Regions from separate parts of the Duganella sp. Leaf61 genome, predicted to be linked through region 2. Evidence: predicted binding sites of a transcription regulator. Region 2 holds the regulator's gene; the other holds the start of a gene.
What was found. The regulator FNR, encoded in region 2, switches genes on or off when oxygen is low (the NO sensors DNR and NnrR bind a similar motif). The targets are predictions, from matches to a motif close to TTGATNNNNATCAA.
Positions count from the first base shown of each region.

Region 1: the regulator FNR is predicted to act here: its motif matches at 4,033-4,046, upstream of paaA (1,2-phenylacetyl-CoA epoxidase subunit PaaA).

Region 1 covers NZ_LMLM01000001.1:597,325-602,702, forward strand. The annotation lists gene paaG (2-(1,2-epoxy-1,2-dihydrophenyl)acetyl-CoA isomerase PaaG) at 1-100, opposite strand, end outside; gene paaE (1,2-phenylacetyl-CoA epoxidase subunit PaaE) at 113-1,198, opposite strand; gene paaD (1,2-phenylacetyl-CoA epoxidase subunit PaaD) at 1,209-1,802, opposite strand; gene paaC (1,2-phenylacetyl-CoA epoxidase subunit PaaC) at 1,908-2,660, opposite strand; gene paaB (1,2-phenylacetyl-CoA epoxidase subunit PaaB) at 2,670-2,978, opposite strand; gene paaA (1,2-phenylacetyl-CoA epoxidase subunit PaaA) at 2,975-3,964, opposite strand; gene paaX (phenylacetic acid degradation operon negative regulatory protein PaaX) at 4,109-5,047, shown strand; gene ASF04_RS02610 (M14-type cytosolic carboxypeptidase) at 5,155-5,378, shown strand, end outside.
Region 2 covers NZ_LMLM01000023.1:263,746-269,123, forward strand. The annotation lists gene ASF04_RS14185 (NHLP-related RiPP peptide) at 1-218, shown strand, start outside; gene ASF04_RS14190 (putative peptide maturation dehydrogenase) at 234-1,430, opposite strand; gene fnr (fumarate/nitrate reduction transcriptional regulator Fnr) at 1,636-2,394, shown strand; gene ASF04_RS14200 (FixH family protein) at 2,444-2,986, opposite strand; gene ccoG (cytochrome c oxidase accessory protein CcoG) at 2,996-4,390, opposite strand; gene ccoP (cytochrome-c oxidase, cbb3-type subunit III) at 4,387-5,361, opposite strand; gene ASF04_RS14215 (CcoQ/FixQ family Cbb3-type cytochrome c oxidase assembly chaperone) at 5,354-5,378, opposite strand, start outside.

The DNA.
Region 1 (5,378 bases), on a different contig from region 2:
CCTGGGTGAAGCTGTTGAGCTTATCGGGGCGGTTCAGGGTAAGCGTGGCAACGCCGGCGTCGATCCCGAACAGGATGTTTTGATAATTTTTGGCGTTCATGGTGTCTCCTGGTTATTCGGCCTGGTCGAAGTCGAGCACCACCTTGCCGGTGATGGGGAAGCTCTGGCAGCTGAGCACAAAGCCGCGCGCCACCTCGTAGTCTTCCAGCGCGTAGTTGATGTCCATGTCCACCTGGCCTTCAACCAGTTTGCAGCGGCACGTGGAACAGACGCCGCCCTTGCACGAGTAGCGCATGTCGATGCCGGCGCGCAGGCCGGCGTCGAGCAGCGACTCCTGGTCCTGCGCCATGGTGAAGCTGGTGGCGCTGCCGTCCATGATCACCGTGACTTCCGTGTGCTGGTGTGCGCTGTCCGGTGTGGCCGCGTGAGTGCGGGCTTTTCTCGGGCCGTTGGCGCCCGTGGCAGCAAACAGTTCGACCTTGATCGCGTCCTTCGGCATGCCTGCTGCCTGCAATGCAGCGGACACGCCCAGCATCATGTCTTGCGGCCCGCAGATAAAGGCGACATCGATATCGTCCACGCGGGCCCAGTAGCGCAGGAATTCGGTGCACTTGTCCTGCGTGATGCGGCCGTTGAACAGGTCGATGTCCTGCTGTTCGCGGCTCATCACATAGGCGATGCGCAGGCGGTCCAGGTAGACATCCTTGAGATCGGCCAGTTCTTCGCGGAAGATCACCGACGAGCTGGCGCGGTTGCCATAGAAGAGCGTAAAGCGGCTGTGCGGCTCGAATGCCAGCGTGGTCTTGATGATCGACAGGATGGGCGTGATGCCGCTGCCGGCGGCAAAGGCCAGGTAGTGCTTGCGGCTGGCGGCGTCGAGCGGCACGTTGAAGTGGCCGGAAGGCGGCATCACGTCGAGCACGGCGCCCGGCTGCAAATGGTCAACGGCCCAGGCGGAGAATACGCCGCCGGGCGTGCGCTTGATGGCTACGCGCAGCGCGTCGTCCTGCACGGCCGAGCAGATCGAGTACGACCGGCGCACGTCTTCACCGTCGATCTGCGCGCGCAGGGTCAGGTGCTGGCCCTGCTGGTAGGCGTAGCTGGCGCGCAGCTCCGGGGGCACGGCAAAGGTGACAGCGATGGTGTCGCGCGTTTCGTGGCGCACCTGGGACACGGTCAGTGGATGGAATTGGCTCATGGTGGTTGACCTAGTGACACTTGAAGTAATCGAACGGTTCGCGGCAGTCCAGGCATTTATAGAGCGCCTTGCAGGGCGTGGAGCCAAACTGGCTGGTGACTTCGGTGTGGGTGGAGCCGCAGTGGGGACAGGCTATCGCCGGTTTGGGGACAGCGTGCATCCCCCGGCGCGAGACTGCTGACGCGGCGGATACAGACGTAACAACGGCTGCGGCGCCCGCGCGCAGGCGGCTGATGTCGATCACCTGCGCCTGTTCGGCCGGGGGCGCAATGCCGTAAGCGCGCAGCTTTTGCTTGCCGCTGTCCGTCATCCAGTCGGTGGTCCAGGCAGGCGTGAGCTGGGTGTGCAGCACCACTTGCTGCACACCTTTTACACGCAGCGCTTCAGTGATGGCGTTGGCGATTACCTGCATGGCGGGACAACCACTGTAGGTGGGCGTGATCGTGATGTGGCAGGCGCCATCGTCGGCCACGCGCACGCCGCGCACGATGCCCAGGTCGGTGATACTGATAACAGGGATTTCTGGGTCGGGGATTTCGGCGAGCCAGCCGTTCACCTGCTCCTCGTCGAAGCCTTCATCCTCAGATCCGTCATCCTCGCGCATGCGGCGGTCCGCCGGCGCGGGATCCATAGCCCGCTTGATGGGACGCTCAGTAAGGATCCCAGAGTTCGCGAGGATGACGGCTTCAGGTACGCTCATATCGCCTCCTCACCACTGCGCATTCGGATACGCGCGCTGCAAAAACTGCATCTCGGCCAGGATATAGCCCAGGTGCTCGGTGTGGCGCCCCTGCTTGCCGCCGCTCTGCATCCAGGCGTCCTTGGGTGGCATTGCCAGCGTGGCTTCGGCGAAAATCTCCGCCACGTGCGCCAGCCCTTGCGTGCGCAACTCGTCCGCCGGTGGGGCGATGCCGGCATCGACCATGGCGTGATCGACCGCGTCATACGTGAATGCTTCGCCGCTGTACATCCACAGCGCGTCGGCGGCGGCCTGGGTTTTGGCGTGGCTGATGGCGGTGCCGTCACCCATGCGTACTACCAAGTCGCCGCTGCGGCGCAGGTGGTACGTGACTTCCTTCAGCGATTTTTCGGCGATGGCGGCAATGCGCGCGTCATTGCTGTGCGCGAGGCCGGCAATCAGGAAGTAATGCCAGGTGTCGAAATAAAACTGCCGCATCATGGTGTCGGCGTAGTTGCCGTTCGGTTGCTCGAGCAGCAGGCAGTTCTTGAAATCGTGGGCGTCGCGGTGGTAGGCCAGGCGGTCTTCGTCGCGCCCCGCGCCTTCCAGTTCGGCCGCGTACTCGTACCACAGGCGGGTTTGGCCCAGCAGGTCGAGCGCCACGTTGGACAGCGCCATGTCTTCTTCCAGCGCCGGGCCCTTGCCGCACAGGCGGCACAGCTGCTGGCTCAGGATCAGGGCGTTATCGCCCAGGCGCAGCAGGTAGTTTACTTTCGGGTCCATCGCCGCTCCTTACAAATTCTTCACTTCTTCCGGCATCGGGAAGAAGGTGGGATGGCGATAGACCTTGCTGTTGGCCGGCTCGAACAGGGCGCCCTTGTCGGACGGGCTGCTGGCGACGATGTCGGCCGCGCGCACCACCCAGATGCTCACGCCCTCGTTGCGGCGGGTATAGACGTCGCGCGCGTTGTTGACCGCCATTTCGGCGTCCGGCGCGTGCAGGCTACCCACGTGCTTGTGCGCCAGGCCATGCTGGCTGCGGATGAACACTTCCCACAACGGCCATTCTTTGCTCGATTGCGGGTTCGTTTGCGTTGTCATGCGACCTCCTTCACTGCTGCGTGTTTGTCGGCGTGCGCCACCAGCGCCTCGCGGAACCAGGCGCCCTCCTCCCAGGCATCGACGCGCATGCGCAAGCGCTCGCGGTTGCACGGGCCATTGCCCTTGAGGACATTCTGGAATTCGGTCCAGTCGATGGCGCCGAATTCGTAGTGGCCCGTCTCGGCATTGAAGCGCAGGTCGGGGTCGGGCACGGTCAGGCCCAGGAACTCGGCCTGCGGCACGGTCTGATCGACCATGCGCTGGCGCAGTTCGTCGTTGGAGAACAGCTTGATGCGCCACTGCGCCGACTGCGCGCTGTTGACCGATTCGGCGTCGGACGGGCCGAACATCATCAGCGACGGCCACCACCAGCGATTGAGCGCATCCTGCGCCATGGCCTTTTGCTCGGGCGTGCCGCGCGCCAGCGACAGCATGATGTCGTAGCCCTGGCGCGCATGGAACGACTCCTCCTTGCACACGCGGACCATGGCGCGCGCATACGGTCCGTACGAGCAGCGGCACAGCGGGATCTGGTTGATGATGGCCGAACCATCGACCAGCCAGCCGATGGCGCCCATGTCGGCCCACGACAAGGTGGGGTAATTGAAGATGCTCGAATACTTGGCTTTGCCGCTGTGCAAGGCAGCGAGCAGTTCGTCGCGGGTAACGCCCAGCGTCTCGGCGGCGCTGTACAGGTACAGGCCGTGGCCGGCTTCGTCCTGGATCTTGGCCAGCAAAATCGACTTGCGCTTGAGCGTGGGGGCGCGCGTGACCCAGTTGCCTTCCGGTAGCTGACCGACGATTTCCGAGTGGGCGTGCTGGGAAATCTGGCGGATCAGGGTTTTGCGGTAAGCGTCGGGCATCCAGTCCTTGGCCTCGATGCGCACGCCGGCGTCGATGCGGGCCTGGAAGGCGCGTTCGTCGTCGGCCATGTCGGCGATGGTGCGGACCGTGCTCAGGCCGGTCTCTACTTGTTGGGCGTACATATCGTCTCCTCCTCTGTACTGGCTTGAAATCATAATACGATACACAAATCTTTTTCGCTACAGTTTTTTTGAGTCATATCAAAATTCCGCATTTGATACCCTTAAAATGCGTTTCACCCGGTAAACTGCTGTTTTCAGACATTGTTGGCCGATATGCACTGCTCCGACTGGATCACCGACTTCCTTGCCCACGACCCGCCGCGCTCGAAATCGCTGGTGGTGACCATCTTCGGCGACGCCATCGTGCCGCACGGCGGCATGGTGTGGCTCGGCAGCCTGATCGAGTTGCTGGCGCCGTTCGGCGTCAATGACAGGCTGCTGCGCACGGCCGTGTTCCGGCTGGCGCAGGAGGGCTGGCTTGGCGCCCGGCGCGACGGCCGCCGCAGCGCCTACGCAATCACGCCCGACGCCATGGCGCGTTTTTCCCACGCCTACCGCCGCATCTACGCCGAACCGCACGCGCACTGGGACGGCAGCTGGACCCTGGTCATCAGCGGCGAAGGCGCGCTGACGCCGGCCGAACGCACGGCCGTGCGCAAGGAACTGTTGTGGGAGGGCTACAGCGTGATCGCGCCCGGCATCCTCGGCCATCCGGCTGCCGAGCCGGCCGCGCTGGCGGAAGTGCTGGCGCGCCTGGGCGTGACCGGCAAGCTGTTCGTGGTGCGCGCGGCCACCGTGCCGGGCGTGGGTGCGCGGTCGCTGGGCGACCTGGTAGCGACCGGCTGGGACGTGCGCGAAGTGGCGGCCGGCTACGAACAATTTCTGGCGCGCTTTGCGCCGCTCGCAGAAGGGCTCGACGGCGGCGTGGCCGACGAACTGACGCCGGAGCAGGCCTTCGTGATCCGCACCCTGCTGATCCACGCCTACCGCCGCGTGCAACTGCACGACCCGCAACTGCCGGCAGAACTGCTGCCCGCACCCTGGCCCGGCACCCAGGCCTACGCGCTGGCGCGCCAGCTATACCTGGCCGTGCACGGTGCCGCCGAGCAGCACATCGACAGCGTGCTGCGCCGCGAAGACCCGGAGGCGCCGGCTGCGGAAGCGGCGTTTTATGCGCGGTTCGGGGGCTTGCGTCAGGGGTGAGCGGCTATGCGCCATACCGAGACGAGTGTCGCCAAGGGCTGCCACCCTGTATGATGTCGCCACTGCGCCACAAGCGCTCGACACTGAATTCAACGGGACTATCCACCATGCCTATCAAAATCAGCCAGCAGTTCGACGCCGGCGCCATCGACGTCATTTCCGCCGACAACCCGGCCGCGATCGACCTGAACATCCGCAAGGACTCGCACGCCGACATTACCCAGTGGTTCTACTTCCGCGTGCAGGGCGGCGCATCGACCCCGCTGGCGCTGCGTTTCCTCAACGCCGGCAAGACCGCCTACCCAGATGGCTGGAAAGACTACCAGGCCGT
Region 2 (5,378 bases):
ACGATGGCTTCCGCGACCGCATGCAAAACGACCCGGTACGCGCCCTGGACACGCTCGGCATCAAGCTCGATCCGGCCAAGGTACCGGCCGCGCGCCGCCTGCCGTCCAAGGATGCGGCCGCCGCCGACCATGCCGCCCTGGCAAGCAAGCAGATCGGTGAGAACGGCATGGTGCTGTTCATGTTGTCCGGCGTATCGGTGTCGCGCCTGGCCTCCTGATCAACTCTTGACCGGCTACTCTGCCACCGGGCCGAGGCCGGTTTCACCGTAGCGCAGTTCCACCATCTCGCGCGCGCCGGTCGCGGCCACGCCGCAACCGCACACGGCAATCACTGCGTGGCGCAGATGGTCCAGCCCCAGCATGGTTTCGATATCGATGTCGTTGATGGCGGCGGTGATAAACGCCGGCAAGCCCGCTTCCGAGGCCAGCAGATAAAACGTCTGCGACAGGTGGCCGGCATCGAGCGATATTGCGCGGTACGCCTTCTGGTGGTTGCGGTATTTCCAGAACGAGCGCTCCACCCGTCCCACCATCACCACCTGCATCGCCGCCCCGGCCAGCCAGTACTGGTCCGCCACCATTTGCAGCGCCAGCGCCGCCGCTTCGTCCTGCGTGGTCGCGCGCAGCGGCACCAGCGTGTTGTCGAGCGGATGGTAGTGGTACAAGCCCGGCGCCAGGCCGTCCACCCGTTGCACCAGCACGAACGCTTCGACCGGATGCAGGCCGCCGCCCGACGGGCTGGTCTTTTTCAGGACGTTAGCGTGCGGGCCGATGTGGCGCAGTTCCTGGGCGCCGAATGTGCGTTGCAGCAGGCGCGCCGCCACCGCCAGCGGCAGGCTGGCGCTGGTGTCGTAGTTGCGGCCCGTGTAGCGGCGCAGCAGTACCTCGTCGAGGAAACCGGCGGGCGCTGGCAGCGGCACCGCCGCGCCGATGCTGGCCACCTGCTGCACCGGCGGTGGCGGATTGCCGTGGCGTTCGAGCAGTTCCTCGAAGCTGGGCGCCTCCATGCCGGTGTCGCTGCGTACGTCGTGCCAGCGCGAGAACGTGTGCGCCAGCGCCGCCAGCGGCCGCCAGTGCAGCGTGCGCAAGGTGTCGTCGCGTTCGCGCAGGGCGTCCTGCGCGGTGGCCTGCTCTTGCTGCTGCCCCTGATCCTCGGCCAGCAGCAGGCCGTGCGCGAGCAGCCGGTCCACGACTGCCGCGCCATGGCGTTCGACGACCTGGTCGCGCGCGGTCCACACCGACGCACCGACATCGGCCAGCATTGCCAGGTCGGCCGCATCGACTTCGATCTCGCGGTCCAGGTGCGGCGCCAGCGCCAGCCAGCGGGTGCTGGCCGCCAGGGTGCTGGTGCCGGCAAACAAGGCGGTCCAGTCGATGTCCAGTTCTTCGCGGGGTTCGAGGTACAGCACGGCGCAGCGGCGTAGATTCATGGTCTTTATCTCTCCTGCTCAAGTTGAGAAATCGGCAATAACGAGGACCAGTCTAGCGTATCCTTCGCCAGCGGGAAAGTGGCGACGGGCGGAATTTTCACCGGTCATTTGCTTGCACAATGCAAGTGAAATGCACGTCGGAATACCCGATGGTGGCAGTGCGGCATCGCACCATCCTGGCGCATCATGGTCTACACTAGCGGTCATGATCAAAGACCTGCCATCGCTGGTGCTGCCCGGCGCCACAATCGACATCCTCAAAGCCAGCTGCGCCACGTGCAGCATGCACCAGCTGTGTTTGCCCATGGGACTGGGCAACGAAGACATGGACCGGCTCGACCAGATCATCGGCCGCCGGCGCAAGGTCGCGCGCGGCAATACCTTGTTCCGCATTGGCGACCCGTTCCAGAACCTGTACGCGATCCGCCTCGGCCACTTCAAAACCTACCAGGTCAACCGCGAAGGCGCGGAGCAGATCACCGGCTTCCAGATGGCCGGCGAACTGCTGGGCATGGACGCCATCAGCACCGACCTGCACCATTGCACGGCGGTGGCGCTGGAAGACAGCGAAGTGTGCGAAATTCCGTTCGCCACCCTGCAGCAACTGCTGGCCGAAATGCCGACCCTGCTGCGCCACTTCCACCGCATGATGAGCCAGGAAATCACGCGCGAGCAAAGCGTGATGCTCTTGCTCGGCAATATGCAGGCCACCCAGCGTTTCGCCGCCTTCCTGGTCAACCTGTCGTCGCGCTACGAAGCACGCGGCTACTCGCCCAACGCGTTCCAGCTGCGCATGTCGCGCGAGGAGATCGGCAACTACCTGGGCCTGACGATCGAAAGCATCAGCCGCCTGCTGTCGAAGTTCAAGAAAGAAGGACTGGTCCGGGTAAGCAACCGCGAAATCGAACTGCTGCAGCCGCAAACGCTCAAGGCGATTACGGCCGGTACCCAGACTTGCGGTTGAACTGATAGCGCGCCAGAGGCATGCCTGTGCCCCGGCGCCTATTGTGCGGCTATTGCGCCGGCGCCTGCTGCTGCACAGGCGCCACATCCGCCACCAAGGTTACCCCGCGCTCCTTCGGCCACGTCCACGCGCCGGCCAGGCGCCAGTCGCGTTTTTCGCCTTCCACCAGCACCACCCAGCGGCTGCGTTCGAGCATGGCCAGTGGCAGTTCGAAGCGGCCCGCCGCATCGGGTAGCACGGTCGCTTCGATGTCCTTGTCGGGCAAGGTCGCGTGCGCGAGACGCAGCCGCAGGCGCTCGGTGATGCCGCCGCCGCTGGCGCGTTGCACCTGGCCCGTCAGCGCGCCGCGATTGGCGTCGTAGCCGATCGTCATCGACAGGCCCATGGCGCTGGCCACGCGGTCGCGGCTCAGGTCCTGGTTGATGGCCTTGCCCTGCTTGTAGTAGTCGCCAACCACCACCGGGTCGGGCGTTGAAAACGCCAGCCAGGCGGTAAACACGCTGCCGGCCACCACGATGGCCGGGCCCAGCATCAGGAACCACGGCCAGCGCTGCTTGTACCACGGCGTGACCGTGCTGTGTAAATGGTGCATGGTGATCTCCTAGCGCGGCACAATGAAGACCGCTGTTTCTTTCACATGCAGCGCCGGATCATCCACCGATGTCAGCGCCACTTCGATCTTGTTCGAGCCCTTGTGTGCGGCGCCGTGCGCGGTGCGCAGGCGGATCGGTACGCCGCGCGTTTCGGTCGCGTCCAGGTGCACGGTAGCGGGCGTGACCAGGGCCAGTGTGTCGATGCCGGACACGCTGATGCGATACGTGTGGGCGCGCTCGGTCGTGTTCATGATCTGCAGCCGATAGACGTTTTCGATCATGCCGTCTTCCACCTCGCGGCCCATGGCGCCACGGTCGCGGATCACGTCCATTTTCAGTGGCACGCGCAGGTACAGGGCGGCGCCGGCGCCGGCCACGATCAGGCACAGCACGGCGGTGTAGATGCGCACCCGGGGGCGCCAGGTGCGGCGGCGGATTTCGGTGGGCGTTAAATGCTCGTCGAGCGCGCGTTCGGTGGCGTAGCGGATCAGGCCGCGCGGCGCATCGATCTTGTCCATCACGCCGTTGCAGGCATCCACGCACGCGGCGCAGCCGATGCACTCGTATTGCAGGCCGTTGCGAATGTCGATGCCGGTGGGGCACACCTGCACGCACATCGAGCAGTCGATGCAGGCGCCGCCGGTACTGGCTGTTTGCTTGTGGCGTGGCACCAGTGGACCACGCGGTTCGCCGCGCCTGGCATCGTAGGTGATGATCAGCGTATCGCGGTCGAACATCGAGCTCTGGAAGCGGGCGTACGGACACATGTACTTGCACACCTGCTCGCGCATCCAGCCGGCATTGCCGTACGTGGCAAAGGCGTAGAACAGCACCCAGAACCATTCCCACGGGCCGAAGTCGAAGGTCTGCACCTCGACAATCAGCTCGCGGATCGGCGTGAAGTAGCCAACAAAGGTAAAGCCGGTCCACAGCGCCACCGCGCCCCAGGCCAGGTGCTTGGCGGTTTTTTTACCGAGCTTGCCGGCGGACCAGGGCTGGCGGTCGAGCAGCATGCGCGCGCTGCGCTTGCCTTCGATGCGGCGTTCGATCCACAGGAAGATTTCGGTATAAACAGTTTGCGGGCAGGTGAAGCCGCACCACACGCGCCCGGCCACGGCGGTGGCCAGGAACAGCAAATACGCGCTGATGATCAGGAGCACCGCCAGGTAAATGAAATCCTGAGGCCACAAGACCATGCCGAAGATGTAGAACTTGCGCGTGGTCAGGTCGAACAGCAAGGCCTGGCGGTCGTTCCAGAGCAGCCACGGGGTGCCGTAAAACGCCAGCTGCGTCAGCCAAACGAACAGCCAGCGCAGGCGGGCGTAGCGGCCCGAGGTTTCGCGCGGGTAGATTTCCTCGCGCGCCGCATACATCTTGATGACTTGTGTCTCGGGCGCACTCATTTTGCTGGTCCCGGTTCTGGTTCCGGTTCCGGCTTGGCTGCTGGCGCTGGCGCCGGCTGCGTCACATCATTGGACAAGCTCCAGATGTAGGCAGCCAGCACGTGCACTTTGGCGTCGCCGAGGAAGTCGCCAAACGCCGGCATGGTGGCATTGCGGCCGTTGCGGATGGTTTCCATGATGGTGTCGGCGCTGCCGCCGAACAGCCAGACCTTGTCGGTCAGGTTCGGTGCGCCGAGCGCCTGGTTGCCCTTGGCGTCGGCGCCGTGGCAGGCCATGCAGGCGCCGAATTTCGCCTTTCCGAACACCGCCTTGATCGGATCGGACGTCGAGCCGGACAGGCTCAACACGTAATGGGCGACGTTCTCGATATCCTTCTCGCTGCCCACGGCCGCACCCATCGGCGGCATCACGCCGGTACGCCCGTGCAGGATGGTCTGCTTGATGATCTCGGGCGTGCCGCCGAACAGCCAGTCCTTGTCGGTCAGGTTCGGAAAACCCTTGTTGCCGCGCGCGTCGGATCCATGGCACTGGGCGCAATAGGTGAGGAACAGGCGCTCGCCGATGGCGCGCGCCTTCGGATCGGCCGCTACCGTTTTTAAATCCTGCTGCTGGTACTGGGCGAACAGCGGACCATATTCTGCTTCGGCCTGTTTCAGTTCGGTCTGGTAGTTGCCGGTGGAGCTCCAGCCCAGTTTGCCTGCATAACTGCCCAGGCCCGGGTACAGCACCAGGTACACCAGCGCGAAGACGATGGTGATGTAGAACAGCCACATCCACCAGCGCGGCATCGGCGTGTTCAGCTCGGTCAAATCCTGGTCCCAGATATGGCCGGTGGTATCGACATTGATGTCGCTGCGCTTGCCCACCCGCGCTTTTGACTGCGCCCACAGCAGGATGCCGCAACCGATGATGCCGAGCAGGGTGATGGCGGCGATATAGTAGTCCCAGAAGCCGCTGGTAAAGTCAGCCATGGTCAAACTCCTCGTCG